DNA from 3 places in the Streptomyces sp. YGL11-2 genome. Region 3 is predicted to be linked to each of the others. Evidence: riboswitches for the same ligand, from Rfam matches in the RefSeq annotation. Region 3 holds a riboswitch; each other region holds the start of a gene.

Region 1 (7,166 bases), on a different contig from region 3:
ATCACCGTCGGCGCGACCAGCACCGCCGCATCCGACCCCGAGGACGGCGTCTGGCGTATCGCGTGCCTCGCGGCGGCCGTTCACGACCTGCTGAAGCTCACCGCGGCAACCGGCGGCAATGCCACGCGGTCCCGGTGAGCAGGCCGTTGCGGGCCGGTGTCGCCGGCCCGTGAGCGGTCCGCCGCGGGGGCTGTTGGGGCGGTGGGGTCCCAGGAGCGCTCAGCGCTTCCGGTACGGCTGGGCGACCTTCTCGGCCAGTTCCTGCGAGCGGTCCAGGGCCTGGTCCACGGTCTCGGCTCCGGCGATGGCGTTGCTGATCTCGTAGGAAACCTTGGTGCCGAGATCGGCGAACTCCGGGATGCCGACAAACTGGATGCCGATCGTCGGCCGTGGCTGGCGGCCGGGGTTCCGGGGGTCGGTGCTGGTGATCGCCTTGCGGGCGACATCGGCGAACGCGGATGCCGCGGCGCGGTATTCGGGGTTGACGTAGGTGGAGGCGCGGGTGCCGGCCGGCACGTTGGCCCATCCGCTGGTCCGCCCGACCAACTGCTGGTACTGCTTGCCCGAGGCCCAGGAGAGGAACCGCCAGGCGTCGTCGGGCCGTGCGGATGTCTTCCGCACGCCCCAGGCCCAGGTGTAGAGCCAGCCTGAGCCGGTGGTCCTGCCGGTGGTGTCGGCGGTCGTCTTCTCGACCGGGGCAGGCGCGTAGCCGATCTTGCCCTTCAGCGGGGAGTCCGCCGCCTCCAGAGAGCCGGCCGCGGCCGTGGAGTCGTACCACATCGCGGTCCCGCCGTGGGTGAAGTCGTTGAGGCACTCGGCGTACCCGGACTCGGCGGCGCGGGACTCGCCGTGCTTCCGGACGAGGTCGACGTAGAAGCCGGTGGCGGATGCGAAGGCGGAGGAGCTGAGTTGCGCCTCCCAGTCCTTGGTGAACCACGTTCCACCGAAGGTGTTGACGACGGTGGTGAGCGGAGCGATCAGCTCGCCCCAACCCGGCTGCCCCCGCAGGCAGATGCCCTTCATACCGGGCTGCGCGCCGTCGGCCCTGGCCGCCAGATCAGCGACCTGCTGCCAGGTGGGATGCGCCGGCATGGTCAGCCCTTTGGCGGCGAAGACGTCCTTGCGGTACATCAGGAAGGACGACTCCCCGTAGAACGGTTCGGCGTAGAGCCTGCCGTCGTCCGCGGTCAGCGAATCCCTCATGGGCGCGAGAATGTCGGCCTGATCGAACGCGGTGTCCTTCGCCGCGCGCCCGTTCAGCGGCAGCAGCCATTGGTTCTTGGCGTAGAACGGCACCTCGTAGTTGCTGATGGTGGCGACGTCGTACATCCCGGCCGGACTGGAGAGGTCCTGGCTGATCTTCTCCCGGACGTCGTTCTCCGGCAGCACGGTGAAATTCACCTTGATGCCGGTCTGTTCGGTGAAATGCTCGGCCGTGAGCTTCTGCACCTCCAGCATCTGTGGGTTGTTCACCATCAGCACGTTGAGGACATGCTCCCCGGACGAACCACCGATGCCACCGGCGCCGGCACACCCCGCAAGTAACGCCGCGGCCGCTAACGCCGCAACCGCACTGCGTACCCGGAGTTCTCTGCGAACGGTTCGGATCAACCTGATCGGCTCCTCTGTCCGGCCACCTGGTGGCGGCCGCCCCGGCCCTCTTCGTCTGTACGGGGTGGGAAGAGGGCCGGGGCGGCCTTGAGAAGGTCTGCCCGTTCACCCAACCACAAACGGGCAGACCAGGCCGTCCCCTTCGGGGGAGAGGGACGGAACCCGGGGCGGGGGCGACGGCGCACGGCGCGGTCGCCCCCTCTGAGGTCGCCCCTCAGCCGCGCCCCTACAGCGTCGTCCCGTCGGGCGCTGCCGGAAACGGCCGTTGAGGCGACTGTTCGGGCGACTCCTGCGGACGATCGGGCGGCGGCGGAGGTCCTGGACTCCGGTGAAATCCGTGGGAACGACGGCGGAATGCGTGTGGGTCAGACGCTGCGGCCGAAGTACGCGGCGATCCGGTCGAGGGCCGGCGCGCCGTCGGGGGCGGGCTCGGGTGAGGCGAACAGGCCGTTCCGGCCGCGGACTTCGTCGGGCCAGTTGCCGTACCAGCGCTCCTGGACGGCGTGGACTGCGTCCGGGTCGCCGGTACGGTCCTGGCCCGTGGCGGTGGCCAGGTCCCAGCCGTGCAGCACCGCCTCCAGCAGCTGTATGTCGGCGACCCGCGGGCCCAAGCCGCCGTCGGGCAGAGGCATGCGGCGATCCAACGCCCCTGCGGTACGCCAGGCGGCCAGGACCGTCTTCGCGCCCTGGGCGTAGACGTCGCAGGGCTGCCGGTCGCCGATGTGGTCCTGGGCGAAGAGGGAGAAGTCGGGGGCGCCGCCTTGAGCGAGGGCGACGTAGTAGGGGTTGCCGGCGATCAGGTGGTTGGCCAGGGCCCGTACGTCGAAGTCATCGCACGGGGTGGGCTGTCCGTACTGAGCCGGGGTGACGTTGCCCAGCAGGCGGGTGGTGTGGTGCAGGGCCTGGTCGAGCAGGTGGATGTCCTGGGACATGGGGGTGCCTCTCCAATGGGACGGGGCCAGGGGCCTGCGCGGCAGATGCGCCGCGAGGATCGCTGGTCACCGTCTGCGCGCAGCACACGCGGATGCGCCTGCAACGGGAGAGTGCCATCCCTCGCGGACAGATTGTGTCCGCAACGGGAACGGGCACGGTCAGAAGGCCCCACCACCGGACGGACTTCCAGACCGTCCGGTGGGCGGGGCGGTGCGAAGTCCGCTCACGTGCAGGCGGGTTGCCGGGGCTCGTCGGTCCATCGCCGGCTCCTGATCGCCCGGTCAGGGTGTGGTCGGTGGGGTCTTGTCGGTGTGCAGGTGCCAGTGCAGCTCACGCACCTGGGGTTCGCGCGTCAGCTGGACGACCAGCCGTTCCAGGGCAGCGGCGGCGGGGCTGTCCGGGGTGAGCGTCAGCCGCAGGAGCACATGGACGCTGCCGTCCGGTTCGACGGTGTGCAGGCTGTGCAGCCGCGTTCCGGTGTGCGCGAACGCGAGAAAGCACAGAGCCCGTACCTTCTTCTCGACGCGGCGGTCGCACACGGCCTGGAGCGCGCAGTGCGTCGGCACCGGGCGCACCACGGCCGTCGTGCGCCGGGGGCGCCGGCGAAGCCGGAGTTTCATGCGGGCACCTCCGAGCTGCTGGGTCAACAGGATGTGGCCGGTGGGTGGTTGGGTTCCGTGGCGGTCGGTGCGAGCCCTGCGCGGGCGCTAAGGGCTGCGGGGACGGGGACGGTGTCGGCCTGGCGGGGGACGGTGGTGTCCAGGTGCCAGTGGAGTTCGTGGACGGCGGGGTGCAGCCAGACATGGGCGATCAGTTGGCCCAGTGGTGCCGTGACGGGTCCGGTGGTCGTGAAGTGTGCCTCCAGGAGTACGGCGTCCGGCTCGGCGGCCAGCACACGGGTCTCGCCGGCCTCCACGCCCTGGGCTTGGAGGGCATGGGAGAGCCAGGCTCTGACCTGGGGTTCCGCGTCCGGGTCGCAGCGGGTATGGACGGTCGCCAGGACGGTGGGGTCGGTGGCGGATGGCGGGGTGCGGTCGATGAGTCGTTGGACGCCGGCACGCAGCAGGGCGTTCGGAAAGGCCATGGCGGCGCCTCCTCTCCGTCGTGGGGTGTGGCTGTGGTGGTGGGGTGGCCATGGTCGGGCCGCCTGGTGCGGGGCGTCGAGCTGCTTCCGGACGCGTCGGTCCTGTTCGGCCATGGAAGCCTCCCGGGTCTCCCGGCGGGGGAGGTCGGGCTACGCCGCGTTGCCCCCTGCGAGCGCGCAGCACGGCGACCCGGGACGGCCGGTGGCCGTACGGGTGTCTGGGCAGGGTGCGGGAAGGCGCAGGGGAGGTGGTTACCGCGTACCGGAGGTCGGAGCAGACATACGGATACGGGGCCGACTGTGGCCCGGACTACTGCAATGGCCGTCCATGTCTCTCGCCTCCTCCCGGCCGGGGCGCACGCGGGCGCCGAACGGACACGGCAAAGAGCGCACCAGTCATCCGACCGGTTCACCCCAACTCGTCAGAGCTTTGGCACTCCACGGCGTAATCCCCGTACCGGGAAAGCCACTTGGGGTCACCCCTTAGGCCGGGGAGACCTGTCCTGAACCTGGGCGTCTCTCGACGTCGTGGGGTCAGTGGCCTGTGTCCGTGAAGACGCCTCACCGAACGAGGTGCCTCACATTTCTCGAACGCTCAGAGACTACCGGCATACTTGCGTGGAGACGCAACTGCTTGACGCGACTTTGACGACAGCCTTGACACATGCGCCATGCCATCCTCACACAGGGACCGACCTCCAACCTTGCCCAATCCTGACGGAACTCGGGCTCTGGGGACAGGTGTTGTGGGTAGAGAGGGCAGTGCGGGCGGAGCAGGGGGCACTCGCGGGGTCGCCACGGTCCGCCGACTCGGCTTTCCGGGGCCGGCGTTGGCCGGCCGCATGCTCCTACGGCCCGCTTCGGCCGCCGCCCCCGTCGTGGCCGGAACACCGACCGGGGCACCGCCCCTCGAAGGATGGCAGGCCATGACGATCTACCAGCACGTGCCGCACCCGCACATCGCTTCACGGCACGCCCACGGACCGGTGAAGGTCAGCGATCAGCTTCCCCAGGACAACGCGCTCACCCGGTTCAACACCAGGATCGCGATCGTGATCACCCGGGCCGTCGGCAGTATGTGGTGTGCCTACGCGTTCGCGCTGTTCGATCTGATCAGCCTGCCGGACGCGATCAGGGCCGGGGCGTCGGCCATCGTGGCCTGGGTGGCGCAGACGTTCCTGCAACTGGTCCTGTTGTCCGTCATCATGGTCGGCCAGAACGTGCAGGCCGCCGCTTCGGACCGGCGCTCCGAAGCGACCTTCCACGATGCGAGCGCGACCCTGCACGAGGTGGCGCACCTGCAAAGCCACCTCGCCGCACAGGATGTGCTGCTGACCCGGATCGCCGAGAAGGTCGGTCTGGAACCGGTACCGGTCATCGATGCGGCCCCCGGTAGTGAGCCGGGGGGAGAGGACCCGGACGACTGACGGGACCTCCTGCCGCGGCCCAAGGCGCGCCGGGGTCGGTCCGCGGCTGTCATCGGCCCATCCGGCCTGCGCTCCCCGGGCTGTCACCGCCGGTGCGGTGACGCCGTCGGTCGGCGTCTCGATGCGGGCCTGCTCAGTCCCCGGCCTCCGCGAGTCGGCGCAGCAGCGGCTCGACCTCGATGAGCCGGCGGATCTCGTCCGGCCGGAGCGCGGTGAGGCGCCGGGCGAGCACCTGTGCCTCACCGCGGGCGACGTCCGCCAGCGCCGCCGTGCCCTGCTCGGTGAGCAGGACCCGGCTGGCGCGCCGGTCCTTCGGATCGGCTTCCCGGCGTACCAGGCCCGCCGACTCCAGGCCCAGGACCGCGGCGGTGACGGTCGGTTGGGAGCAGGGCACCCACTGCGCGATCTCCCCGATCCGGGACGGTCCGCGCTGGGTGAGCAGCGCCAGTACGGCGATGTGGGTCAGCTGGACGCTGCCCGCGGTGGCGGATCTGCGCAGGCTCCGGGTGAGCCGGTGCAGCGAGATCACCAGTTGCAGCGCCGCGTCGTCACCGATCGTCATCGCTCACCCATCACCTGCCGTACCGGACCGAATCCGCGACTGATCCCTGCTCAGGGCCGTCGTGGATCAGGAGAGCGTAATGGCGGGGGAGTACATCTCCAACCACAGGGCCAGGTCCAGGGTCCGTTCGAGGCCGCGCCGTGACGCCTGGGTGATCTGCGGCGCCGCGTGGTCCGCCGCGCGCTTGAGCCAGTCGCGGTCGACGAGGTCGAAGACCTGGTGCGAGGGGCGCGCCAGGAGGTCCTTGGCATGCTGCTGGAGTGCGACCGCGTACTGCGGGTCCTGGGTGGAGGGGTACGGGCTCTTCACCCTGTCGTACACCGACCGGGGCAGCACGTCGGCGGTGGCCTCGCGCAGCAGGCTCTTCTCCCGTCCGTCGAAGGACTTCAGGGACCACGGGGTGTTGTAGACGTACTCGACCAGGCGGTGGTCGCAGAACGGGACCCGCACCTCCAGCCCGACGGCCATGCTCGCCCGGTCCTTGCGGTCCAGGAGGATCCGGACGAAGCGCGTCAGGTGCAGGTAGCAGATCTTCCGCATCCGGAACTCGAAGTCACTCTCCCCGTCGAGCCGTTCGACGTCCTTGACGGCGCGGTCGTAGCCGTCCTGGATGTAGGTGCCGAGGTCGAGGGCGCCGGTGACGTCGGAGGTGAGGATGTTCCCGTCGTCGCCGAAGTGCTGGGCGAAGCGGACGAGCCAGGGGAAGGTGTCGGCCGTGCGGGCCTCCTCGTCGAAGAACTGCTTGTACCCGCCGAAGACCTCGTCGGCCGACTCGCCGGACAGCGCCACCGTCGAGTGCTCCCGGATGGCCTTGAACAGCAGGTAGAGGGAGGCGTCCATGTCGCCGAAGCCCATCGGGAGGTCGCGGGCGCGCAGCACCTTCGCGCGGACGTCGAGGTCGGCCAGGGCGGCGGAGTCCAGCACGATGTCCTGGTGCCGGGTCCCGGCGAGCCGGGCCACGTCGTGCACATAGGGCGTGTCGGGTGTGGCGCGCAGGTCGTCGGCGACGAAGTTCTCCGTCTGGCCGACGAAATCGACGGCGAAGCTCCGCACCGTCTCGCCCACGTCGGCCAGTTGACGCGCCGCCAGTGCGGTCATCGCCGAGGAGTCCAGCCCTCCCGACAGCAGGGTGCAGCGCGGTACGTCGGAGACCAGCTGGCGTCGGACGATGTCGTCGAGCAGCGTACGGACGTGCCCGACCGAGGTCTCGCGGTCGTCCTGGTGCGCCCGGGTCCGCAGTGACCAGTAGACGTGCCGGCGCAGCCCGTCGGCGTCGACGGTGACCACGGTGCCCGGCTCGACCTCGTGCATGCCGTCCCACACGGCGTGCCCGGGCGTCTTGACGAAGGCGAACAGTTCGCGCAGGCCGTCCAGCCCGATCCGCCGCTCGGCGAGCGGGTTGGCGAGGATGGCCTTGGGCTCGGAGCCGAACAGCACGCCGTCGGCGGTGGGGTAGTAGTAGAACGGCTTGATGCCCATCCGGTCGCGGATCATCACCAGCCGCCGGCGCTGCTCGTCCCAGACGGCGAACGCGAACATCCCGTTGAGG
Region 2 (7,166 bases), on a different contig from region 3:
TCTCGTGCGAGCCCCGGCGGCGTGCTGGTGGGCCCGGCAGGTGGTGGAGTCCACGGACACCATGGACCAGTCGATGCGGCCTTCCGCGTCGGCGTCGGCCAGGACGGCTGCGAAGATCTTGTCCCACGTGCCGTCCGCAGACCAGCGTCTGTGCCGCTCGTACACGGTCTTCCACTTGCCGAAACGCGCAGGCAGATCCCGCCACGGCACCCCGGTGCGCTGCCGGAAGAGAATCCCGTTGATCACCCTGCGATGACTCTCCCAGCGCCCGCCCCGCTGCCCGGACTTCGGCAGATGCGGCTTCAGTCGCACCCATTCCTCGTTCGTGAGATCTCCCCGCCTCATGGACATGCCAACCACTCGAACCTGAGACAGGTCACATGATCCGCCGGACAGGACCTAGGCCGGTCGTCGTTGCACGGCACCGGCAATAACCGCTGTCACGAGCTTGTTGACGGCTGCCAAGGCCGGCGGGCCGGGGTCGCGGTCTGCGAACAGGAGATGCCCGCCACCGACCAGAGAGAGGGTGAGTGAGTCGATGTCGGCGTCGGCCGCGATGCGGCCCAGTTCACGCTCGTCGGCCAGATAAGCGGAGATCGCGGTCGCGGCCTGGGCGAGGATCGCGATGCCGCCTCCGGGCCTGGCCTGCCGCAGCCGTGCGCGCAGCTCATCCCGGAAGGTGATGAGCGGGATGATTGCCACCGGAATCGGTCCGAACAGGGTGGTCAGTGCGCTGGTGAGGTTGTCGGCCACTGTGCCGGTGCCGGCGGACTCGCGCAGCGCACTCGCCTGCGTCTCAAGCTGCGCGGCCCGGTCGAGCACGAGGTCGGTGAGGAAGGCGTCGAAGTCGCTGAAGTGCCGGTGCAGGACGCCTTTGGCGCAGCCCGCCTCGTCGGTAACGGCCCGACTGGTCAGCCCGTTCGGCCCGTCCCGCAGAAGCACGCGTTCCGCAGCGTCGAACAGCTGCTGCCGCGCGTCGTGAAGGTGCACCCCAGTCGGCATTCACAGATCCTCTCGTGCGTCACCACCGCCGGCAACCGTTGCCCAGTGGGCATGCGCCCACTAAGGTGGGCGCATGCCCATTTTACCGCGAGAGCAACCAGAATCATCCCCGGCGGAGCCGCATGAGGCCCGGCGGATGGCCGAGTCATTCGGCGTGGACGCGCAACGCTACGACCAGGCTCGGCCCGGCTACCCCGATACGTTGGTGACGCGGATCGTCACCGGAAGCCCCGGCCCTGAGGTGCTCGACGTCGGCTGCGGCACCGGCATCGCAGCCCGCCAGTTCCAGGCCGCCGGCTGCACCGTGCTCGGCATCGAGCCCGATGCGCGGATGGCCGACTTCGCGCGAGCCCGTGGCCTGCAGGTCGAGGTGGCGACCTTCGAAGCCTGGCAGTCGGCCGGCCGGACATTCGACGCGGTCATCGCCGCCCAGTCGTGGCACTGGGTGGAACCGGTCGCCGGCGTCGTGAAGGCGGCACGTGTGCTACGTCCAGGGGGACGGCTGGCGATCTTCGGGCACGTGTACGAGCCGCCAACCGAGGTGGCCGAACCGTTCGCCGCTGCCTACCGGCGGGCGGCGCCCGACTCCCCGTTCAACGGCCAACCGGCCCGACGTCCGCTCGACCTCTACCAGGCGGCATACGCGAAGTGCGCCGACAAAATCCGCGAGACCGAACAGTTCAACGCTCCCGAACAGTGGCGATTCGACTGGGAGCAGTCCTACACGCGCGACCAATGGCTGGACCTGCTACCCACCACCGGCGGCCTCACCCAACTCCGTCCCGATCAGCTGGCCGAGATACTGGACGCGGTTGGGGGCGCCATCGACTCTCTGGGTGGACGCTTCACGATGAACTACACCACCCTGGCAGCGACCGCCGTACGCGTCGGCACATCCTGAGTCCATCGGCCAAGTCGCCGCCGACCCACGAATCCGTGCGGCCGTTCGACGGTCTGCCGGGCGTCGGCGGAGTTTGGTCAGGTGCGGGAGAAGGCGCATGGTGCCCTCCCTTCTCCGTGAGGGGGTCGATGGGGTGGGGGTGGCGGCGGGCGGGGAGGTCCCGCCGCCACCCGGGGTGGAGAGTGGTCAGTTGCCGAGGGCGACCTGGACGATCTTGATGACGACCAGGACCATCGCGATGAGCAGGTAGGTGCGCAGGGCGCCCATGCCGATCTTGCGGCCGGTGGACATGACCGGCCGGGTCAGCGTCTCCAGCGGCAGCATCCGCCAGTTGTCGCGGCCGGTGCGGTCGATGGGGTCTTCCTTGGTGGCGGTGCGTCGGCGGGTGAAGGCGTAGCCGGCGGCCAGTACTCCGGCGACACCGCAGCCGGCCATGATGTCGAGGATCATGTTGGAGCTGATGTCAGGGAAGAGCACCGAGGCGGTCAGGATGATGGACAGCGAGACCAGGACGCCGACGACCGCGGCGGTGAAGGCGTTGGTCTTGGGGCCGTTGACCCAGGGGCCGAGGACCTGCTTGTCGTTGCAGAGCAGCAGCAGGAAGACGGAGGCGGAGGGCAGCAGGACCCCGGCGAGGGTCTGGACGCCCTGGGTGAGCAGGCCGAGCGGGGAGCCGGGGATCAGCACGATGGTTGCCGCGGCGGCGACCAGGCCGGCGTAGACGGCGTAGAAGCCCTTGGCGCCCTTGATCCCGCGGTGCAGGGAGTGCTTCATCCCGAACACGTCACCGATCGCGTACGCGGTGGACAGCGACACCGCGAACGCGCCGATGATCGAGGCGTCCAGCAGGGCGATGGCGAAGAGGACGCCGGCGACCTTGCCGGCCTTGGCCTCGATGCCGGTGATCAGGCCCGCCGTGTCGGTGAAGTTCCCGAAGCCCTTGGTGCCGGCGAACGCGGCGGCGACCAGGCCCATCATCGCGGCCCCGCCGATCACCACGATGGCGATACCGATCCACAGGTCGGCCTTCTCGTACTTCATGAAGCGCGGGGTGATGCGCTTGTCGATGACGTAGGACTGCTGGAAGAACAGCTGCCACGGGGCGACGGTGGTGCCCACGATGCCGATGATCAGCAGCATGACCGTGGCCAGCTCACCGGATCCGCCGGGGATGACCGGGACCACGAAGTCGTGTGCCATCTGCGAGGTCTTGGGGTGGAGCATGAAGTAGAGCGGGACCAGGAGCAGCGAGGCGGCGCACAGGGCGACGGCGATCCGCTCGAAGCGGCGGAAGGAGCCGGTGAACGCGGAGGCGATGATGATGGCGGCGGCCAGGATCACCGAGGCGGCCTTCGGCAGGCCCAGATAGTCGGCGGCCATCGTGATGCCGATGAACTCGGTGACCAGGGTCAGTGCGTTGAGCAGGAACAGGTCGATGACGGAGAACGCGCCCCAGAACTTCCCGAACCGCTCCAGGATGAGGCGGGCGTGGCCGACGCCGGTGACGGCGCCGAGGCGCAGCACCATCTCCTGGTTGACGTACAGGACGGGGATCAGCAGCAGCAGGGTCCACAGCAGCTGGGTGCTGTAGTTCTGCCCGGCCTGGCCGTAGGTGGCGAAGGCGCCGGCGTCGTTGTCGCCGACCATCACGATCAGGCCGGGCCCGACTATCGCCAGCAGCGTCTTGAACTTCGCGGACAGGCCCCGGCGCTCGCCGGTGTCGTCCTGCTTGATGGTGCCCAGCGCACCACGGATGTCGCCCACGTGCGCGTCGTCCAGCACAGCGGTGCGCTGCGCGGGAATCGATGGGGTGGTGGTGAGGTTGGTCATGGAAGCCTCCCGGGTCCCCCGGCGGGGGAGGTTGGGGTACGCAGCAGCGATCTCCCCTGCGAGCGCGCAGCGCAGCGTCCCGGGACGGCCGGTGGCCGTACGGGTGCCTAGGCAGGGTGGGGGAGCGCGCAGAGGAGGTGGTTACCGCGTACCGGAGGTCGGAGAAGACATACGGATGCGGGGCCTACTGTGGCCCGGACTACTGCAACTGCTATCCATGTCTCTCGCCTCCTTGCGGCCGTGGCGCACGCGGGCGCCGAGCGGACACGGCAAGGAGCGGACCAGTCCGTATGACTGGTTCACCCCAACTCGTCAGAGCTTTGGCACTGCACGGCGTAATCCCCTTGCGGGGGAAGCCACTTGGGATCACCCCTTAAGTCGGGGAGATCTGTCCTGAACCTGGGCGTCTCTCGACGTCGTCGGGTCAGTGGCCTATGTCCGTGCAGACGCCTCACCGAACGAGGTGCCTTCTTCAAACCTCCACGAGTCTGGCTCATACTTGCGCATCGCCGCAACTGCTTGACTCGTTCTTGACTTGCCGTTCCCCGGTACGACACCTTCCGCGGGGCTGTTCCGGCGCTCATGCCGAGCACCCTCCGGCTTCACCCGGGACGTCTGCCACCCGCTCCGTGCCGCTTCCTGTGGTGCACCGCCGCAGTGCTCGGGTCGACGGTTGTCCAGACTGTCCATGTGTCGATGGTGGCCAAGTCCAGATGGGCGTCGTGGGCGATGTCCTGGTGCCGCATGCCGGCGCGGTGCGCGGCGAGCACGGCCTGGCGCAGCGCGTCCGCGCGGGCCGCGAGCCCGGCGCGCAGCGTCTCGGCGCCGGCGGAGGTGAGGGCGGGAGCGTCTTCGGCGAGTCGGTGAGCGGCCTGGCGTACGGCGCGGCGTACGGGTGGCAGGCGAGGGTCATCCGCGGGAATACCGCCGTGTGGTGCCAAGGTCGGATGGGTGCGGTCTCGCCGGGGTGTCGCGTCGGTCAGGAGCCGGACGATGGCGGTGGGCAGGTGAAGGTGGCGGGCGATGACACGGGCCTCGTAGCCGAGGAGGGCAAGAGTCCAGGCGGCGTAGAGGCGGCGGAGGTCCGGTGCGTTCGGCCGGTTCAGAAGTGGACGGACGGCGTCCATGGGGAAGTTTTCCAGTGCGCGGCTGCTGAGCCAGCCCTCCGCGCTGGGCGGCTGCGGCGGCCGGGACCGGGCATCCGCACGGCGGAGCCGTATCAAGAGCAGGACGGTGATGGCGGTGCCGGCCAGGACGCCCAGGAGCACCGGCCGGACGCCGGAGGGGCCGAGGGTCAGCGCCAAGGTCTCCAGCAGGACCAGAACAGCGAAGGTAACGGTCACCGCTTCAGCGACGGGGCCGTGCAGCCGACGGTTCATACCGCACGCCTCCTGTCCGTGCCTGTGACCGCTCGGTTCGGGAACCGGACGTGTCGGCGGTCACGCGCGAAGGGAATTCCCCACAGCAAAAAGCCTATCGAACGCACGTCCCCCTTGCGTGAACAGGCAAGGGGCATAACGCCGGGCTGCGTCCTCCGCGCAAGTCAAAGCCGGCGCCGAAGAACCCCTGCGCAGGGACCGGTTCCAAGGAACCGCATCACTGAACGGAGGCGGCCATAAGTGAAGCCCCTCTCGCTCGGCGCTGCCCCTTCAGTAGTCGTTGACGCGTCGGCGACCTTGCGACGGCTGACTTCGTTCATGACGCCGTTCGGACAGCAGGCAGCGATCCACGGACGTGGAAACGTTCACGAGTCCTGGCGGCGTCGGGGTGTCGTGGGCCCGTGAATCATGGCTGCGGGCGCCGTTGCGACAGGAGCTCAGTCGTGGGGCGGCAGGTGGCCGATCTGGTGGTCCGCGACGTTCAGCGCCTCGTCGACCAAGCGGCGCAGGTGCCCGTGTCGCAGGGCGTACACCACGCGGCGCCCCTCCTTGCGGGTGGCTACCAGCCCGGCCAGTCGCAGCCGTGCCAGGTGCTGGCTGACCGAGGTCCGCGCCGCCGCGGTCGCCGCGGTCAGCGTCGTGACGTCGGCTTCACCTTCGCCGAGCCGTCGCAGCAGGGCCAGGCGGGTGCGGTCGGCGAGCAGGCCGAGCACGTCCACGGCCACCGCCAGGCGCTCGCCGTCGTCTGGCTGTTGCGAGGCGTGCGCACCTGATAGATGCATGCGTGCGTTCATGTGCACATAATGGTGTGACAGCAGTCCCGCCGTCCAGTCCGCCACCGGCGAAAGGCGTAAGCGTGAGCGAGCACCCCCACACCCACGAGTCGCCTGGTCACCACCACGGCCACGGTGTGCACGACCACCCGCACCCCGCCGCCGTCCGCCACGATCACGGTGACCACCGGCACGACCACGACCACGACCACGCGCACGGAGACGGCCGGTGGGCCAGTCTCCGACACCAGCTTGCGCACGTAGTCACGCCGCACAGCCACGAGGCGATGGACAAGGTCGACTCGGCCATGGAGACCTCCCGCGAGGGCATGCGCACCCTGTGGCTCTCCTTGGGCATCCTCGGGCTGACCACGGTCATCCAAGCGATGATCGTGGCGATATCCGGGTCGGTGGCACTGCTGGGCGACACCATCCACAACGCCGCCGACGCACTGACCGCCGTCCCGCTCGGCATCGCGTTCGTCGTGGGCCGCCGGGCGGCGAACCGCCGCTACACCTACGGCTACGGCCGAGCCGAGGACCTGGCCGGCATCGCCATCGTCCTGACCATCGCCGCATCCTCCGCACTCGCCGCCTACGAGGCCATAAACCGGCTGCTCCACCCGCAGGACGTCACCCATCTATGGGCGGTGGCCCTCGCCGCCCTGGCCGGCTTCATCGGCAACGAGTGGGTGGCCGGCTACCGCATCCGCACGGGCCGCAAGATCGGCTCCGCCGCGCTGGTCGCCGACGGCCTGCACGCCCGCACCGACGGCTTCACCTCCCTGGCCGTGCTCCTGGGAGCCGGCGGTGTCGCCCTCGGTTGGCGCTGGGCGGACCCTGCGGTCGGCCTCCTGATCACCGTCGCGATCCTCATGGTGCTCAAAGGCGCCGCCCGCGAGGTCTACCGTCGCCTGATGGACTCCGTCGACCCCAACCTCGTCGACACCGCCGAGACCACGCTCCGCGACATCAACGGCGTCCTGGGCACCGGGCAGGTCCGCATGCGGTGGATCGGCCATGCCCTGCGCGCCGAGGCCGACATCGTCGTCGATCCCCACCTGACCGTCGTCCAGGCCCATGAAGTCGCCGTCGCCGCCGAGCACGCCCTCATCCACGCCGTCCCACGCCTGACCGCCGCCACCGTCCACACCGACCACCCGCCGAACGGCACCGACCCACACGCCACCCTCAGCCACCACGCCGGCCACTGAAAGGGAGGTCACGGCGGTGGCGAAGTCGGCTGCGACGGCTGACGGGGCAGCCGCCACGTGACCGCCA
Region 3 (7,166 bases):
CTGGCGAGTTACCGGAAACCGGAGGGCAGGCGTTGCTCCGCGCCGACCGCCACGGAGTCCGTGAAACCCTGACGCCATGACCCGGATCCTGACCCGCGCCGATCTTCTGGAGCTACTCAACCCCGACGACTGCATCCAGGCACTCCGGGAGGGTTTCGCGACAGCCCCGCGCGGCGCGGTGCCGGGCCAACGGGTGCGTACCGACCTCCCGTTCCCCGGAACCGCCACAGCCTTGCTGCCCGGACTGCTGCCGGGCATCGACGCCTACACGGTCAAGGTCAACGCGAAGTTTCCCGGCGCGGACCCGGCGCTGCGGGGTGTGATCTGCCTCCACAGCGGCACGGACGGCGCCTTGCTGGCGCTGATCGAATCGGCCACTGTCACCGCCTGGCGCACCGGCCTCGCCGCGGCCCTGGCCACCGACCTGATCGCGGAACCGGGCAGCGACGGTGCCCACACGGTCGGCGTGATCGGAGCCGGCGCCCAGGCCGAACTGACCATCCGGGGACTGCGGACGCTGCGCTCGTGGAACCGCCTTGTCGTCCATGACACCGATGGGCAGCGCGCGGCCGACTTCGCCGAGCGGTACGGCGGTACCGTGGTGTCCACGCCCCGGCAGGTGGCCGCTGAGGCAGATGTGGTGATGCTGGCCACCTGGTCGCGCCAACCCCTGCTCCACCTAAGCGATCTGAGGCACGGTCAGCATCTGACCGCGCTCGGCGCCGACGAACCCGGTAAGCAGGAACTGGCCCCGGGGGTCCTCACCTGCGCCCGGCTGATCGTCGACGACATCGACCTCGTCGCCGCGCACGGCGCTCTCGCCAACGCCGGCCTGCCCGCCACCACGGCCGCCGCCTCCCTGAGCGACGTGATCCGCGGCCACGCCCCCGCCCGCTCCCACAGCGAGGAGATCACCGTCTACGCCCCGGTCGGCCTGCCCTGGCAGGACCTGGCCCTGAGCTGGCTGGCCTATCAGCAGGCCGAGACCACCGGAATCGGAACGACCCTCGATCTCCTGTCCTGACCCGCCGCCTGCCAGCGGCTTGATCAGGCGAAGGAACCAGTCCGCATCAGAGAGCCCGTGCCCGTGTCGTGACGTGACAGCCGTGCGGATGCTGGTCCGGGCGGCGCGGTGCGTCTGGCCGTCGACGTACCCACGAGTTCCGAGGTCCGGTATGTTCGAGTGTCCGGTAAATAGACCGAAATGGCCAAGGTGGGGTGGCCGCGGCATTAGTGGTGCATTAGTGCCTCATTAGCCATCTGGCAGCGCCTCGGAGGACGTTGGAAGCGCAACGCACCGACCGAGCGTGCGCTGTCCGAGATCGGCGCGCGCCACCACACAAAGGGGAACAGAGGGATGTCGCTCACGTCCAAGACCCTCCGCCGCGGCCGCCGGGTCGCTGCCGGATCACTGATCGCTGTCACGGCGCTCACGCTCACCGCCGGCGTGGCCCAGGCTCACACCTCGGCGAAGCCGAAGCCCGCCTCGGATCGCTGCACCGCGGAGAACATGTCGGTGGGCCTGGGCCGCACGGACATCGGTGCGGGCAACATCCACATACCGCTGGTCTTCACCAACAAGGGCAAGAAGACCTGTTCGCTGCGCGGCTTCCCCGGCGTCTCCCTGACGCTCAAGGAGGGCACACCCGTCGGCAAGCCCGCCACCCGCTCGGGCGCCGCGGGTGGCGTCGTCCGCCTGAAGCCGGGACAGAGCGCGCACGCCGTGCTGCACACGGTCAACGACGGTGTCTCGGACACCCCGTGCTGGTCCACGGCGCAGCTGGTCCACGTCTACGCGCCCGGCTCCAAGAAGGCGATGACCGCCGGCACCGACGGTCTGCGGGTGTGCGGCGGGCAGTTCGACGTGACCTCGGTGAAGCCCGGGACCGCGGACTGACGACCGTCGTGGACTGACGACCGTCGCGGGCTGGCGACCGTCACTGTCCGGCCGGCCCCGTCGGTGCGCTGTGGTCAATGTTCGATCACGCTCCGCTGTACGGGCGCGACGGTGACGGGCACGCGGCGAGCCCGCACGCGGTGGCCGGTCGACGGGGGGCGGAGCGCCTCGTCCCATCGCCGTGGTGACGGGGCCGCGGCTGAGGCCGCCCCGGCCTACGAGGCCAGGTCGGCCTACGGGGCCGGGGCGGCGGGGTTCTGGGCCGCGGCCTCGTCTGCGGCCGTCATCGCCATCATCGTCTCGGCCACGGCCTTCACCCGAGGGTCGGTGACGGCGTAGATCTGGCGTCGGCCCTCGCTCCGCGCGCGCACCGCACCGGCGAGCTTGAGGCGGGCGAGGTGCTGGCTGACGGCCTGGGGCCGGGCGCCGACGCGGAGGGCGAGCTGTGTGACATCGCTCTCGTTCCGGATGAGCATCCACACGATGCGCAGCCGCAGCGGGGACGCGAGCAGCCCGAATCTCAGGGCTGCCGAATGGAACGCCCGCTCCGGGGGATCCGCAGCTCTGTCCCCTTCGGGTACCCCCATCGACGTGGCCCCTCCCCTTCTTGGATCATGGTCGTCCCACGCTGTCGGTGCGGCAGGTCTCTCACCGCACACCCGTACAGACTAGTCACCATACTTGCTACATTGCGCAACTATGCACTCCGGAGCGTCCATGTCAGGCCAGAACCCGGCCATATCCCCACCCTCCGCACGCGATGCGCGCCGAGTGCCGGCTCAGCGGGGCCGGGCGGCGGCAGGTGCGCGGAGCCGCGGAAGCGGCAGGACACCAGAGCAGTCGCGGCGGCACTCGCCCCAACACGCCCGGAAGGCCGCCCTGATCGGGCTGGCGCTGCCGGTGCTCGGCGCGGTCGTGGACGAGCTGATCGGCGGCTCACTCGGGACGGTCTTCGTGCTCACCGCGTTGGTCGGCGGGGCCCTGGCGGCCTGGCGGTGCTCGCGGGCGGGCGCTTGGTGGGTTGCGTACGCGCCGCCGGTCGTAGCGATGTTGATCACCGCGGCTGCCGAGGAGTGGGCGGGCAGGACGAGCGGCAGCGGCGGCAAGGGACTCACCACCGGAGTGCTGCACTGGGCGATCGACGCCTTTCCGGCGATGGCGGCCGCCGAGGCCGCGGTGATCGCGGTGCTCGCGGTGCGATGGTTCCGGCTCAGGCGAAGCGTGAGGAAGTAAGCGGTGCGTGACAACAAACCGGGCGCCGGCGGGCGCGCAGCGGGCATGGCGGCCAACCAGGGCCGGGGCGGCGCAAGCGGCAAGGGCGGCAGGCGCACGCCCCGCCGGGTGGCCGTCGGACGCACTCTGGCCGGCGTCGCCTCCTTCGCCATACTGGCGACCAGCGGCGTCTCCTGGGCCGCGTACCACTGGATCTCCGGCGGGCTCAACATCTCGCACGCACTCGACCCGCTGCTCGGACGCGGGCCGAAACACCTCGACGGCTCCGTCAACCTGCTGCTGATCGGCCTCGATTCGCGCAAGGACATGAACGGCAACCCGCTGCCGAACTGGGTCGTGAAGGACCAACTCCACGCCGGAAACAGCGACGAGGGGTTCTACAACACCAACACCCTGATCCTGCTGCACATACCCGCCGACGGCGGCAAGGTGCAGGCGTTCTCCATTCCGCGCGACTCCTTCGTCGAGACCCACAACGGCGACGGCTCGCTCCAGGGGCACCACAAGATCAAGGAGGCGTACGGCAACGCCTACGAGGGGCGCCGGGAGAAGCTGTCCGCACAGGGGGAGAAGGGCGCCCAGCTGGAGGCGGACAGCCGGGAGGCGGGCCGGGCGGCGACGCTGGCCACCGTACAGAACCTCCTCGGCGTCCCGATCGACCACTTCGCCGAGGTCAACCTGATCGGCTTCTACGACATCGCCGACCAGCTCAAGCCGATCGATGTCTGCCTCAAGCACCCGGTGAAGGACCGGTACTCAGGCGCCGACTTCCCCGCCGGGCCGCAGCAGCTCAACGCCAAGCAGGCCCTGGCCTTCGTCCGCCAGCGGCACGGGTTGCCCAACAACGACATCGACCGTACCCACCGCCAGCAGGCGTTCATCTCGTCGATCACCCACAAGCTCAAGACCCAGGGCGTCTTCACGGACCTGGGCAAGATGCAGGGTCTCTACGGCGTGATGAAGAAGGACCTGGTCATCGACAGCAAGCTCAATCCGATCGACTTCGCCCAGCAGGCCACCAACCTCACCGGTGGGAACGTCGTCTTCCACACCCTTCCGGCCGGGCATTCCGCGATGCAGAACAACGAACAGGTGCAGATCGTGGACGTGGAGCAGATGCGCCGACTGGTGCAGGACGCGTTCCACGAGGGCCCGGCGGCCTCGCCCGGCGCGAAGGGCGGTGCGTCGGACTCCCCGTCCTCCGCGAAGGCGGCACCCGCCACCGTCGACGTCTTCAACGGCTCCGGCAGGACGGGTGCCGCTTCCGAGGAACTCAAGGCCCTCAAGGCGCTGGGCTACACGGAGGGCCAGGCATCCAACACCGCGCCGCAGCCGCACGTCACGGTCACGTACGGGCAGGGTGCCCAGGCCGCGGCCCAGCAGATCGCGGCGAAGCTCGGTGTGACCGCAGCGCCGGCGCCCGACGCACAGATCCAGGCCGGGCACGTCCGGGTCACACTCGGCCAGGACTTCACCGGTCCGAAATCCGCCTCGTCCGCCACGAGCCCCGACCAGAGCTCGGCGTCGAGCTCGTCGCCGGATCCGTCGGACGACGACTACGAGAAGAACGCGGTGACGGCCGGGGGCGTCCCCTGCGTCAACTGACCCTCGTCTGACGCCGAACGGCGCGATGTCGAGTGCGATGGCGTTCTTGGCCGTCCCCTCACATCCCGGGCGGTGTGCGTCCCTCGGGGCCCACCACCAGGCCGCCCGCCCGGAGCGGTCGTGGCGCCGGTCGTCTGCGGGGCGCTGAGTCCAGGCACCAGTGGAGGTCGTGGACCGCGGGATCGAGCCAGACCAGGGTGATCAGCCGAGCCAGTCGCGCGATGGTGGACCCCTCGGTCGTGAAGTCGGCTTCCACGAGCACGGTTTCGGGACTCGCCGGGCGGGTGCGCAGGGTGTGGGGTTCGATGCCGTGGGCGCTGAGTGCCTGAGCGAGCCGGTCTCGGACACGCGGTTCGGCGTCCTGGTCGCAGACCGTGTGCACGGTCGCGAGGACGACGGGATCGGCGGCAGCGCGCGGGGTGCGGTCGGTGATCCGCTCGGCGCGTGCCGGCAGAAGGGCGGACGGGAAGGGCACGGCGGCACCTCGGTAGTGGTGTCGTGGTCTCGTGGTGTCGGCAGCGTGGTGACCGGCTCGGTCAGGGCTCCGGATGACGGGTGGCCTCAGGACGGTTCCGGCCCTGGGAGTCGGAGGCCGCGTGCCGGCGGGCGCGGAGCCGCTTGAGCGTGGTGTGGCCGACTGCCGGGCGCGCGAGAGCCGGGGCGCCCAGGACCTGAACGGCCTCGCTGAAGAAGCGGGAGCAGGCGCGTACCGCCGGAACGACGCACGGCGTTGCGTAGCGGATGGTGCGGATGACGGGGAGGACGGGCATACGAAGGTCACCTCCGTGAAGAAGCAGCGCGGCGGCAGAACGACGCGGCAGAGTCGAGTGATTGCGGATGTACGAGGCCCGGGAACGAGCGCGCCGTAGATGTCGCGATATGGGCGTCATCGCGTACTGCCGTGCGCGGTGCGGCAGCTGGTGATGTGGTGGTGGTCAGGTCGGTCATGACGGGCCTCCCGAGCCCCCGGCGGGGGAGTGGGGGCATGCGGCAGCGATCCGCCCCGCGAGCGCGCAACCCAATGGCCCGGGGCGGCGAAGGGCCGCACGGGTGTCAGGGGACGCGCGAAATCCGCGCAGGGAAGGTGGTTACCGTGTACCGGAAGTCAGCGAGGACGTAAGGGCGCGGGGCCGACTGCGGCCCGGACTACTGCAATGGCCGTCCATGTCGCTCGCCTCCTCCCGGCCGGGGCGCACGCGGGCGCCGAACGGACATGTCGAGGAACGGACCAGCCCATGCGACCGGCTCACCCCAACTCGTCAGGGCTTTGGCACTCCACGGCGTAATCCCCTTGCCAGGGAAGCCACTTGGGGTCACCCCTCAGGCCGGGGAGACCTGTCTGAACCTGAGCGTCTCTCGACGTTGCGGGGTCAGCGGCCGGTGTCCGTGAAGACGCCTCACCGAACGAGGTGCCTGATACTTCCGTTTCTCGAACGCTTACGCAGCATAGCCTCTTACGTGCACATGAACGCAACGCATTGACGCGAGCTTGACTGCCCTCGATCAGCGACCCGATTCGCCCTTTCTGGGGGTTGGGCGCATTGGTGCCGCATGCGGGGCGACGGCGCAAGACGCCAGTGCCCAGTGCCCAGTGCCCGGTGCCTGCGGGGCTTTCACCGCAGGCTCGTTGATGGCTTTCCCGGCGCATGAAGCCGTTCGCGTGCCCCTGCGGAATCATGTGGCAAAAGGGGCAAAACATCGCCCTGGTGCTGGCGTCGCGTGTCCCTGGGCTGCCGCACTCGCCGAGGCTTGGTCAAGAATGAGCCAAGCGCTTGCGTAACCCCGCGAGTGTGAGGGTAGAGTTTTCGCCGTTTGAACGAATGGAAGCACCTCGTTCGGTGAGGCGTCTTCACGGACACAGGCCACTGACCCCACGACGTCGAGAGACGCCCAGGTTCAGGACAGGTCTCCCCGGCCTAAGGGGTGACCCCAAGTGGCTTCCCCGGCAAGGGGATTACGCCGTGGAGTGCCAAAGCTCTGACGAGTTGGGGTGAGCCAGTCATACGGACTGGTGCGCTCTTTGCTGTGTCCGTTAGGCGCCCGCGTGCGCCCCGGCCAGAAGGAGGCGAGAGACATGGACGGCAATTGCAGTAGTCCGGGCCACAGTTGGCCCCGTATCCGTATGTCTTCTCCGACCTCCGGTACGCGGTAACCACCTTCCCTGCGCCTTCCCCCACCTGCCTTGGCACCCGTACGGCCACCGGCCGTCCCGGGTCGCCGTGCTGCGCGCTCGCAGGGGGGATTGCTGCTGCGTACCCCAACCTCCCCCGCCGGGGGACCTGGGAGGCTCTCATGACCAACCTCACCACCACCGCCACACCGTCGACTCGATCGCAGCGCACCGCGGTGCTCGACGACGCCCATGTCGGCGACATTCGTGGCGCGCTCGGCACCATCAAATTGGACGACACCGGCGAGCGGCGGGGCCTGT

The links. A riboswitch is a leader RNA that binds a small molecule or an ion and turns the genes downstream of it on or off. The one in region 3 is predicted to bind magnesium.
Region 1: another riboswitch for magnesium. It lies ahead of ACO1BR_RS34995 (hypothetical protein); the one in region 3 lies ahead of ACO1BR_RS17725 (hypothetical protein).
Region 2: another riboswitch for magnesium. It lies ahead of ACO1BR_RS15760 (NRAMP family divalent metal transporter); the one in region 3 lies ahead of ACO1BR_RS17725 (hypothetical protein).

Annotation. Positions count from the first base shown of each region.
Region 1 covers NZ_JBNHIN010000048.1:45,377-52,542, forward strand. The annotation lists gene ACO1BR_RS34975 (hypothetical protein) at 1-138, shown strand, start outside; gene ACO1BR_RS34980 (ABC transporter substrate-binding protein) at 220-1,611, opposite strand; gene ACO1BR_RS34985 (TIGR03086 family metal-binding protein) at 1,977-2,543, opposite strand; gene ACO1BR_RS34990 (hypothetical protein) at 2,826-3,164, opposite strand; gene ACO1BR_RS34995 (hypothetical protein) at 3,188-3,628, opposite strand; M-box (ykoK) riboswitch at 4,035-4,208, opposite strand; gene ACO1BR_RS35000 (hypothetical protein) at 4,555-5,055, shown strand; gene ACO1BR_RS35005 (MarR family winged helix-turn-helix transcriptional regulator) at 5,189-5,617, opposite strand; partial or broken gene asnB (asparagine synthase (glutamine-hydrolyzing)) at 5,684-7,166, opposite strand, start outside.
Region 2 covers NZ_JBNHIN010000011.1:219,665-226,830, forward strand. The annotation lists one part of gene ACO1BR_RS15745 (IS5 family transposase) at 1-345, opposite strand, end outside; gene ACO1BR_RS15750 (TetR/AcrR family transcriptional regulator) at 400-1,002, opposite strand; gene ACO1BR_RS15755 (class I SAM-dependent methyltransferase) at 1,076-1,903, shown strand; gene ACO1BR_RS15760 (NRAMP family divalent metal transporter) at 2,090-3,733, opposite strand; M-box (ykoK) riboswitch at 4,030-4,203, opposite strand; gene ACO1BR_RS15765 (hypothetical protein) at 4,336-5,112, opposite strand; gene ACO1BR_RS15770 (metalloregulator ArsR/SmtB family transcription factor) at 5,550-5,906, opposite strand; gene ACO1BR_RS15775 (cation diffusion facilitator family transporter) at 5,969-7,099, shown strand.
Region 3 covers NZ_JBNHIN010000014.1:1-7,166, reverse strand. The annotation lists gene ACO1BR_RS17755 (ornithine cyclodeaminase family protein) at 77-1,024, shown strand; gene ACO1BR_RS17750 (DUF4232 domain-containing protein) at 1,358-1,897, shown strand; gene ACO1BR_RS17745 (ArsR/SmtB family transcription factor) at 2,131-2,484, opposite strand; gene ACO1BR_RS17740 (DUF6542 domain-containing protein) at 2,615-3,130, shown strand; gene ACO1BR_RS17735 (LCP family protein) at 3,134-4,735, shown strand; gene ACO1BR_RS17730 (hypothetical protein) at 4,794-5,210, opposite strand; gene ACO1BR_RS17725 (hypothetical protein) at 5,272-5,505, opposite strand; M-box (ykoK) riboswitch at 5,979-6,151, opposite strand; M-box (ykoK) riboswitch at 6,559-6,732, shown strand.